2 regions of the Shewanella sp. HL-SH8 genome follow, and region 2 is predicted to be linked to the other one. Evidence: predicted binding sites of a transcription regulator. Region 2 holds the regulator's gene; the other holds the start of a gene.
The links. Region 2 encodes FliA, which starts transcription of late flagellar genes. Its sites were predicted from a motif close to CTAAAGNTNNNNNNNNNNNNGCCGATA; they were not measured.
Positions count from the first base shown of each region.

Region 1 (4,950 bases), 1.3 Mb from region 2:
GTTTAATAATCCCCGAAAAGCGGAAAATGACAAACCCGGTTAAGGCACCAAATATCATAGAGTCTGTTTGAAGTTGTACTATTAAGGTAGCGACTATGGCGATTAAAGAAATGACAATGCTTTTAGTGTTAATTGTCTGCTCTGCCTGTTCAGTAACCGTTTGCTGTGCGATAAATAGGTATTCACGCGGCTTGCGGTAACTAACAAACATCGCAAATAATAGCCCACATACCATGCCTAATGCGGGTAATAACATCGCCTGTGGCACTTGAGCGTGAACCGCGTTTAAGCCATTACTGTTTAAATTCGCCAGTAAAATGTCATTTAAGAAAATACCGCCAAAACCTATGGGTAAAATCATATAGGTAGTCACTAAGCCGAAGGTTAGTAAACAGGCAATAAGGCGGCGATCAATTTTCAATGCGGTTAACACATGCAATAGTGGGGGAATTAAAATAGGAATAAAGGCGATATGAATGGGCAAAATATTTTGCGACGAAATAGCCATTGCCAGAATCGTAACCAACAGCATCCATCGCACAACCTGGGTATTACTACTATTAGGCTCTTTACCCAATTTTTTAATAATACTGTTAGAAATTAATGTAGTTAAACCAGAATGTGACAATGCTGCAGCAAACGCCCCCAGTAGGGCATAACTTAAGGCTATTTGAGCACCGCCACCTAAACCATCGTTAAAAGCGGAAATTGTTTGTTGTATATCAAGCCCACCGACAAGGCCGGCAACTAAAGCGCTTATTGTCAGTGCAATTACCACATTTACTCGAACAAAACTCAATGCAAGCATTAAGCAAACAGATATCACCACAGCATTCATATTTTTTAATTCTATTTATTATAAGTATTAAGGCGTTTATTTATGCCGTTATTTACTTTGCTTGTCCAGTAAAGCCTTTATTTTATTAGTGTATCAATAGCATGCAGTGCCTATCGCGTGCGTCAATGTTAAAGAATCAGGCCAAAATGTCATCTGTTGTAAGCCATTTTTAGTTATTTGTTTTTAAAACCTTAAAAATAGTAAGGCTGTGATGAGGGGTTTTTCAGCAGGTAAAACAAAATTCATTCGAAACCTCTTATCGGGGGCGCAAATAAAAGGTATGGTATAGCACATTGTGGAAGGGTGAACATTGCACCTTCTTTTAGAATTTTAACAAGCCATTAATGGAGATATAAAATGAGCGTATTAGTAGGCCGTCCAGCCCCAGACTTTACCGCAGCAGCAGTATTAGGTTCAGGCGAAATTGTTGACAACTTTAACCTTGCTTCGGCAACTAAAGGTAAGCCAACGGTTATCTTTTTCTATCCTTTAGATTTCACTTTCGTGTGTCCATCAGAGCTAATTGCTTTTGATCACCGTATGGAAGAGTTCACCAAGCGTGGTGTTGAAGTTATTGGTGTGTCTATTGACTCACAGTTCACTCACAACGCATGGCGTAACACTCCAGTAGACAAAGGTGGTATTGGCCAAGTTAAATACACTTTAGTTGCTGACGTTAAGCATGAAATTTGTAAAGCATACGATGTTGAACATCCAGAAGCAGGTGTTGCTTTCCGTGGTTCATTCCTTGTAGACAAAGAAGGTCAAGTACGTCACCAGGTGGTTAACGATTTACCATTAGGCCGTAACGTTGACGAAATGCTACGTATGATCGATGCACTTCAATTCCACGAAGAGCACGGTGAAGTATGTCCAGCAGGTTGGTCTAAAGGTGATAAAGGCATGACAGCTAGCACTGATGGTGTTGCTTCATACTTAAAAGATCACTCTGACAAGCTATAATCTTCGCTTGTTGAATATCAAAAAAGCTGCCTAGGCAGCTTTTTTTGTTTCTGTAACTTAAATAAAGTTAAGCTAAACCGCACATCTGCTTCGTTCAGTCGTCTGTATCACTATTGTCAGTATCATCATCTGACTCATCCATAATCGCCAACGGCCAACCGCCAAGGGTTTTCCAGCGATTAACGATATAACAAAAAAGTTCAGCGGTACGTTCAGTATCATACAGTGCTGAATGAGCTTCTTTATTATCAAAATCAATGCCAGCCATTTTACACGCTTTAGCCAATACCGTGTGGCCAATAGCTAATCCGGCAAGGGACGCTGTGTCAAAACTGGCAAAGGGATGAAACGGTGAGCGCTTTAAACTATTTCGCTCGATACATTGATTAACAAAACCAAGATCAAATGCCGCATTATGTGCGACAACAATACTGCGATGACAGCCAACCGCTTTTTGAGCCTTTTTAACTTCTTTAAATATTTCTAAAAAAGCGGACTTCTCATCAACAGCACCCCTAAGCGGGTTGGTAGGGTCAATCCCATTGAATGCTAATGCAGCGGGTTCAAGGTTTGCACCTTCAAATGGCTCAATGTGGTAATGAAGGGTTTTATCTAAGCTTATAAAGCCGTCATCATCCATTTTTAGCATGGTAACTGCGATTTCAAGCAATGCATCTGTATTAGCATTAAATCCTGCTGTTTCAACATCAATCACCACAGGAAAATAACCGCGAAATCGATATTTAAATTTATTGCTGTTGCAGATGTCACTCATGTAATTCTATTACCCCATTAAACCTGAATATTATTGTCACCATTAAAGACCGGCCTGCGCCTATTGTGACAGATAGGCCGTGCATTATACCCAAACTGTCTTAATATGCTCGTTTCAGTGATAATTTAAACTTAAGAAAAAGATTTAGCCGCCGATATATTAACAGGTAATAAAATCGACAGGTGACACCATGTGGCAAAAAATCATATTAGTATCCAGTTTGTGTATCAGTGCTTCTGCAAGTGCTGATCTACGTCACTATGTTGCCTCCCTTGAAAACTCTGCCTGGCGTGTAGGTGAAAATACCCCTATTGAATGTCGACTAGAGCATGATATACCAGATTACGGCAAAGCTATTTTTTCCAGTAAATCTGGAAAAGATCTTAACTTACTCTTTACGCTTGATATGTGGGCAAAGCCAGACGCGGTTACCAATGCTAAATTAATCAGCCGAGCACCGACCTGGCGCCCAGGTGATGCATCAAAAGAAATCATCGCATTAAAGTATCAAAAACAATTTAACGGTGAAGTCCCTAAAAAAGCTGCCTGGACTATGCTAAATGAATTAAGCCAGGGCCGTCAGCCTACGTTTTATTATGCTGATTGGTATGATGCATCAAGTAAAGTTGCAGTCGGAATTTCAGCGGTGAACTTTGCCAGCAAGTATCGTGAGTTTCGCTCATGCTTGGCTAATTTATTACCCTACAGTTTTGATGACATTGCATTCACGGTATTAAACTACCAAGAGGGTGGAACCGAGTTAACTCGTTTTTCAAATTATCAGCTTAAAAAAGTACAAGAATATTTATCATATGACCCGAATATCGAGTTAGTGGTGGTTGATGCCTATACCGACAGCTATGGCGGACGTTCAATTAACCAAAAAGTCTCAGAAAAACGTGCTGATTCAGTTAAAAGTTTATTAATCGCCAGTGGTATCTCACAAGACCGTATCACCACAGAAGGGCATGGTGAAAAACGTCACGTGGCTGGTAATGACTTAGCGTCAGAGCGACAAACAAACCGCAGAGTCGTGATTAGAATAACTAAACCTATATAGTGCTGTTAATTATTACTTAGAAAATACACAGACCTTAATTCGTTTCAAAGTAACGATAGCCATTAATCTGTAGCATTAGCCTGAATCATGTTCAGGCTTTTTTGTATGTGTTTGAAGGTAAATTTTAGACAAAAAAAACCCACTCAAACCGAGTGGGCTAAATAATTTGCAATCAACAAATTTAAGGAAGGAAGTCAAGCATAAGAACTGGAGATAAGTTAAGGTTTCACAAACACTAACTTTAAGTTCATTGTTTTCTCATCAAATCGATGTGTCCTGAAAACAAGTTCATAATAGATTTATTACTCTAAATGCACAAGATAGATTTTTTCCACTTTCACATTAGTTTTTTTAATGGATGATTGTGCTGGTTTTGAATTAAAAATGGTCCTTAAATAGCACTAGGGTAGGTTTTGTTGAGATAATTAGTATTTGAGTGAATAAATATTCGGATAAGTTGAATTGTTTTTTAAAAGTAAATGTTAATAGCTTTGGTAAAGTGATCATTTACCTGAAAAAATAAGCTTTTATTGATTCACTTTATTTTAAATACGATCGGTTTTAATACTTTTGACTGGCAAAGCATAGCGATATCCTGCTTTTTGAAATTAATATTTAACTAAGCTGCAATTTGTATCATTAAATGCGATGACTTCATCTAGTTAAGATTCATTTTTTGGGTTGTTTGAAGGCCAGAAAACATTAAAAAATCTTCATCTAAGTTGGTTAAACCCCAGATAATGCAATTTAACACTGTTATGCTCGAAATAAAGTCTGTTTTTAGCGGGTGAGATGATTCACAACTGCCTTGCTACTCGGTATAGTATGCAAAATTTTGTAAGTAAAGAACGAGTCTTAAAATGACGTTTAATTGGCCCGTAACAGTGTACTATGAAGACACCGATGCTGGTGGCGTTGTTTATCATTCAAATTACTTAAACTTCTTTGAAAGAGCACGCACCGAATGGCTTAAATCAATGGGCGTTAGTCAAACTAAATTATTGGCTGATGACATTGCTTTTGTTGTTAAACGTGCAGAATTAGATTTTCGCCGCGCGGCAAAGTTTGAACAGGATTTTATAGTTGAATCCTCTATATCGTCATTGAAAAAAGCGTCGTTGGTGTTCCAACAGCGTTTAATTGATGAGCTAGGTGAATGCTATTGTGAGGCAACAGTGATAGTCGCTTGTGTGTCCTTATCAAAAATGCGTCCCATAGCCATCCCAGAATTTATCGTTCAGGAGTTTAAGAGTGCACGCTGATATGTCTTTTATTGGTTTGTTTTTACAAGCCAGTGTGTTGGTAAAGCTAGTT
Region 1 covers NZ_CP195039.1:3,084,533-3,089,482, reverse strand. The annotation lists gene ACRWQN_RS13610 (Na+/H+ antiporter family protein) at 1-838, opposite strand, end outside; gene ACRWQN_RS13605 (peroxiredoxin) at 1,196-1,801, shown strand; gene rnt (ribonuclease T) at 1,896-2,576, opposite strand; gene ACRWQN_RS13595 (flagellar protein MotY) at 2,767-3,636, shown strand; gene ybgC (tol-pal system-associated acyl-CoA thioesterase) at 4,497-4,898, shown strand; gene tolQ (protein TolQ) at 4,888-4,950, shown strand, end outside.
Region 1: ACRWQN_RS13595 (flagellar protein MotY) is a predicted target of FliA. The motif match lies at 2,707-2,733, and genes of this name have one in related genera.

Region 2 (4,950 bases):
AAGGGTAATTTCGTATCAAGAAATTCCAGATGAGAAACAGATACGGATTGTTTCATCTGTTGGCCAATAGTGATAACGTCAGATAAAAGAGGTGCGTAAGTGAAAATTAAACGATTTTTTGCCAAAGATATGCGCGCAGCATTAGCGCAAGTAAAAGAGACCCTTGGCTCTGACGCTGTCATTATGTCGAATAAAAAAGTGGCAGGCGGGATCGAGATTGTCGCCGCCGTTGATTACGATGAGCCTAAGGCGAGTGCCGCTATGGCGGCACCGACTCCAGGCTTTATGGATCTAAGTGAGGATCGCGTATCACTTGCATCTAACTCTGTAATCAAGGCAAAGACAAAAATTAATCCACCGCCAGCGGCAGATTCATTACAAGCGTTGTTAGAGAAACAACAAAGCCGCTTAAGTCAGCAAATGCCTCCTAAAAAAGATGACTCTGATTTACCTGAATGGGCGCGCCAATTACAAGGCGTGACAGCTGAGGCGAAGCCAGCTAAACCCCAATATCAGCAACAAGCTGGATTTGATAAGCAGTCAAAAAATAATAAGGTCAGTTCGACCGAAATGGATGCGCTTCGTGAAGAAATGGCTTCATTACGTAACTTACTGACTCATCAAGTATCTTCATTGATGACTGAACAAAAAAAGCGGAAAGATCCTGTGGGTGCTATGCTTGAAAGTAAACTACTTGCTGCAGAGTTTTCAGCACCCGTTTCAGCTAAACTTTCATCTTTGAGTCAACACTATAATCCAGCGGAATTAGTGCGTTCATTACCACAAAGTTTGGCTAACTTACTTGATAACCAAGGTGATGATATTGTAAAGCGCGGAGGCGTTGTGGCTTTTGTTGGACCAACTGGTGTTGGTAAAACGACATCTCTGGCAAAAATTGCTGCACGTTTTGCAGCACAACATGGTGCAGATCAAGTTGCACTTATTACAACGGATCATTATCGTATTGGCGCCTATGAGCAATTAGCAACTTATGGCAAAATAATGGGTTGTCCAGTAAAGCAAGCACATGATGTCACCGAGCTAGAACAGATTTTGTACCAATTTAGAAGTCGCAAGTTAGTACTTATAGATACAGCGGGTATGGGGCAACGTGATATGCGTCTTTATCAACAACTTGATAATTTGACAGCAAACAGTAGGATCCCAATTCGCAGCTATTTAGTGATGTCGGCAACAGGGCAACGCAGGGTATTACAAGACGCGGTTAATCATTTTAAACGCATTCCATTAGCGGGTGTAATTTTAACCAAATTAGATGAATCTGTATCAATTGCAGGTGCATTGAGCGTTCTGATACAAAATGAGTTACCATTAAGCTATGTGACTGATGGCCAACGTGTTCCTGAAGACATAAAAGTAGCAGATACTTTAGCTCTGGCTAAGCAAGCTTTAGCCGCGTTAAATGAAACAGAACAAGTAATTTCTCAAGACACAAGCGCATGGTCGAATGAAATGACTTATGCATTCGAGTAAGAATATGACCCGTGATCAAGCAAGTGGTTTACGTATGATGAATCAACCAAATAACGAAAAAGTTAAAGTAATTGCCGTATCCGGTGGAAAAGGTGGGGTAGGAAAAACCAGTGTTTCTATAAACACTGCCGTTGCCCTAGCGGAAAAAGGTAAACGTGTTTTAGTATTAGATGCGGATCTTGGTTTAGCTAACGTTGATGTGATGTTAGGAATTCGTGCCGAGAAAAATTTATCTCATGTTTTATCTGGCGATGCCGAATTAGACGATATCATTGTTCGAGGCCCTAAAGGTATTGGTATTGTTCCTGCAACGTCTGGAAGCAGAGCTATGGTTGAATTAACCCAGGCTCAACATGCAGGATTAATTCGTGCTTTCAGTGAGATGCGTACACAGTTTGACATATTAATTGTCGATACCGCGGCAGGTATTTCAGATATGGTACTGAGTTTCTCAAGGGCATCACAAGATGTATTAATTGTGGTATGCGATGAACCGACATCTATTACAGATGCCTATGCACTGATAAAAATATTAAGCCGTGAACACGGTGTATTTCATTTCAAAATTGTGGCTAATATGGTACGCAGTTTACGTGAAGGAATGGAATTGTTTGCTAAACTAAGTAAAGTAACGGATCGGTTTTTAGATGTTGCTTTAGAGCTAGTTGCAACCGTGCCATTTGATGAGAATTTGCGTAAGTCTGTGCGAAAGCAAAAGTTAGTTGTTGAGGCGTATCCAAAGTCGCCATCAGCCATTGCTTATCACGGCCTGGCAAATAAAATTATGAGCTGGCCAGTTCCACAACAGCCGGGTGGACACTTAGAGTTTTTTGTTGAACGTTTAGTCCAACGCAAAGAAACACAAGAGGATAGAGTGAGTGAATAAAGCCGCCGCGTATACTCAGTTCGATAATAAAACATCCGTTGTTGAACAGTATGCACCGCTGGTAAAAAGAATTGCACATCATATGTTGGCGCGATTACCTGCTTCAGTGCAACTCGACGACTTGCTACAGTCTGGCATGATAGGGTTACTTGAAGCGTCATCAAAATTTGATGACACCAAAGGGGCTAAGTTTGAAACCTTTGCAGGCATTCGGATACGCGGTGCTATGATTGATGAAATCCGCCGTGGTGATTGGGTTCCTCGTTCAGTTCATCGCAATAATCGCCGGGTTGCGCAGGTTATTGACGAACTAGAGCAAGGATTGGGACGTGATGCTCGTGACACAGAAATTGCAGAAAAACTTGATATGTCGCTCAATGAGTACCATCATATTTTAAATGATGTTTCTGTTGGGAAAATCATAGGCATAGAAGATTTAGGTATTTCGCAAGATGTGTTAGTCACAGATGATGGAATACCAGATGATAATTTTGAAGCATTAGCTGAAACGCAATTTAAATCAGCGCTGGTGGAAGCAATTAAAACCTTACCAGAAAGAGATGCATTAGTACTTTCACTGTACTATGACGAAGCGTTAAACTTAAAAGAAATCGGTGCAATTCTTGAAGTAAGCGAATCTAGGGTTAGTCAGATATTAAGTCAGGCTATGCTTAGATTAAAAGGCAAACTCAAGCATTGGACACAACAATAATTATTAATTAGAGCACTAGAGTGTCAGCTCACCGGAGGAAACCTTGGACAAGAATATGAAGATTCTTATTGTTGACGACTTTTCAACAATGCGACGTATCATAAAGAACTTGTTGCGAGACTTGGGATTCAATAATACCCAAGAAGCAGATGATGGATCAACAGCCTTACCTATGTTGCAAAAAGGTGATTTTGACTTTGTTGTAACAGATTGGAATATGCCTGGTATGCAAGGTATTGATTTGCTGAAGGCTATTCGTGCCGATGATTCATTAAAACATTTACCTGTTTTGATGGTTACGGCAGAAGCTAAGCGTGAGCAAATTATTGCAGCCGCCCAAGCAGGTGTGAATGGATATGTTGTTAAACCTTTCACAGCGGCTACCCTTAAAGAGAAATTAGATAAAATTTTTGAACGTCTCGCTTAAGCAAGGATAAGTTATGCAGCCAATAATATCGGGGTTAATTACTCTCGAGCAGGCCCAGCAACTTGTCGAACTGCTTACTGCGGGGGAGCAAGATCAAGCTGACGACGTTGTTAGAGAACTCGCTACACCAATACAGCGTGAATTATTTGAAGAAGTCGGGAAATTAACACGTCAACTTCATAGTGCACTTCAAGATTTTCAGGTAGATAACCGTTTATCAGAATTAGCCAAGGTTGAAATACCGGATGCTAAAGAGAGATTAAATTACGTTATTGATATGACAGAACAAGCTGCAAATAAAACCATGGATGCAGTTGAAGAATGTTTACCTTTGGCCGATACAATAATTACCAATATAAAATCTGTTACCCCTATGTGGGATAAGTTAATGCGTCGAGACATAGAGTTGAGTGAGTTCAAAAAACTTTGTCATGATGTTCAGCAGCTTATGTCACATAGTGAACACGATACAACCCGTTTACGACAATTACTAAATGAAATACTGATGGCGCAGGATTTTCAAGACTTAACAGGGCAAATGATCCGTCGAGTTATCGACTTAGTTCGCGAAGTCGAAAATAATCTAGTCTCTATGTTGACAGTATTTGGTGATTATACGCCGCAACCGGAAACTGTTAAAAAAGAGAATAAAATAGAGGCAGAGGGCCCAATTATGCACGCAGAATTGCGTGATGACGTGGTCGCAGGTCAAGATGAAGTTGATGATTTGCTATCCAGTCTGGGTTTCTAATTAGGAGTCAGTTGAATGTCATTTGATGTTGATGAAGAGATACTCCAGGACTTTTTGGTAGAGGCTGGTGAGATTTTAGAGCTTCTTCAAGAGCAGTTAGTTGCGCTTGAAAATAATCCTGATGACAGTAATTTGTTGAATGCTATTTTTCGCGGTTTCCATACTGTAAAAGGTGGAGCTGGTTTTTTAAGTTTGAAACCTATGGTAGACGTCTGCCATGAAGCGGAAAATACCTTCGATCTATTGAGAACCGGCAAACGGAGTGTTAATGCAGAATTGATGGATATCATTTTGCAGGCAGTTGATGCTATTAACATTATGTTTGCCCAAACTCAGCAAGGCGAAGAACAAGATCCTGTTGAAGTCGAACTACTTAATAAATTGAAGCTACTCAGTTCGGGTGCACCTTTGCCATCAGAAATGGGCGGGCAGAGTGAAGAGCTGATTCAAGAGTCAGTAGAAGAACTCGTAGAGGAAATCGCGCCTGTCAATCAACCAGAATTCATTGAAGACAATGTTAGCGCTGACACTAATATTGACGAAATAAATGAGTCCGAATTTGAAGCATTATTAGATGCGCTTCATGGTCAAGGTAATAGCCCTGTAGCAACTACTTCATCAACGGCTAAAACACCTCAGCAATCAGCTCCAGCTCCTGTTGGCTCAGATGAAATTTCTGA
Region 2 covers NZ_CP195039.1:1,799,377-1,804,326, forward strand. The annotation lists gene flhA (flagellar biosynthesis protein FlhA) at 1-70, shown strand, start outside; gene flhF (flagellar biosynthesis protein FlhF) at 100-1,494, shown strand; gene ACRWQN_RS08040 (MinD/ParA family protein) at 1,499-2,380, shown strand; gene ACRWQN_RS08045 (RNA polymerase sigma factor FliA) at 2,373-3,092, shown strand; gene cheY (chemotaxis response regulator CheY) at 3,136-3,519, shown strand; gene ACRWQN_RS08055 (protein phosphatase CheZ) at 3,533-4,270, shown strand; gene ACRWQN_RS08060 (chemotaxis protein CheA) at 4,286-4,950, shown strand, end outside.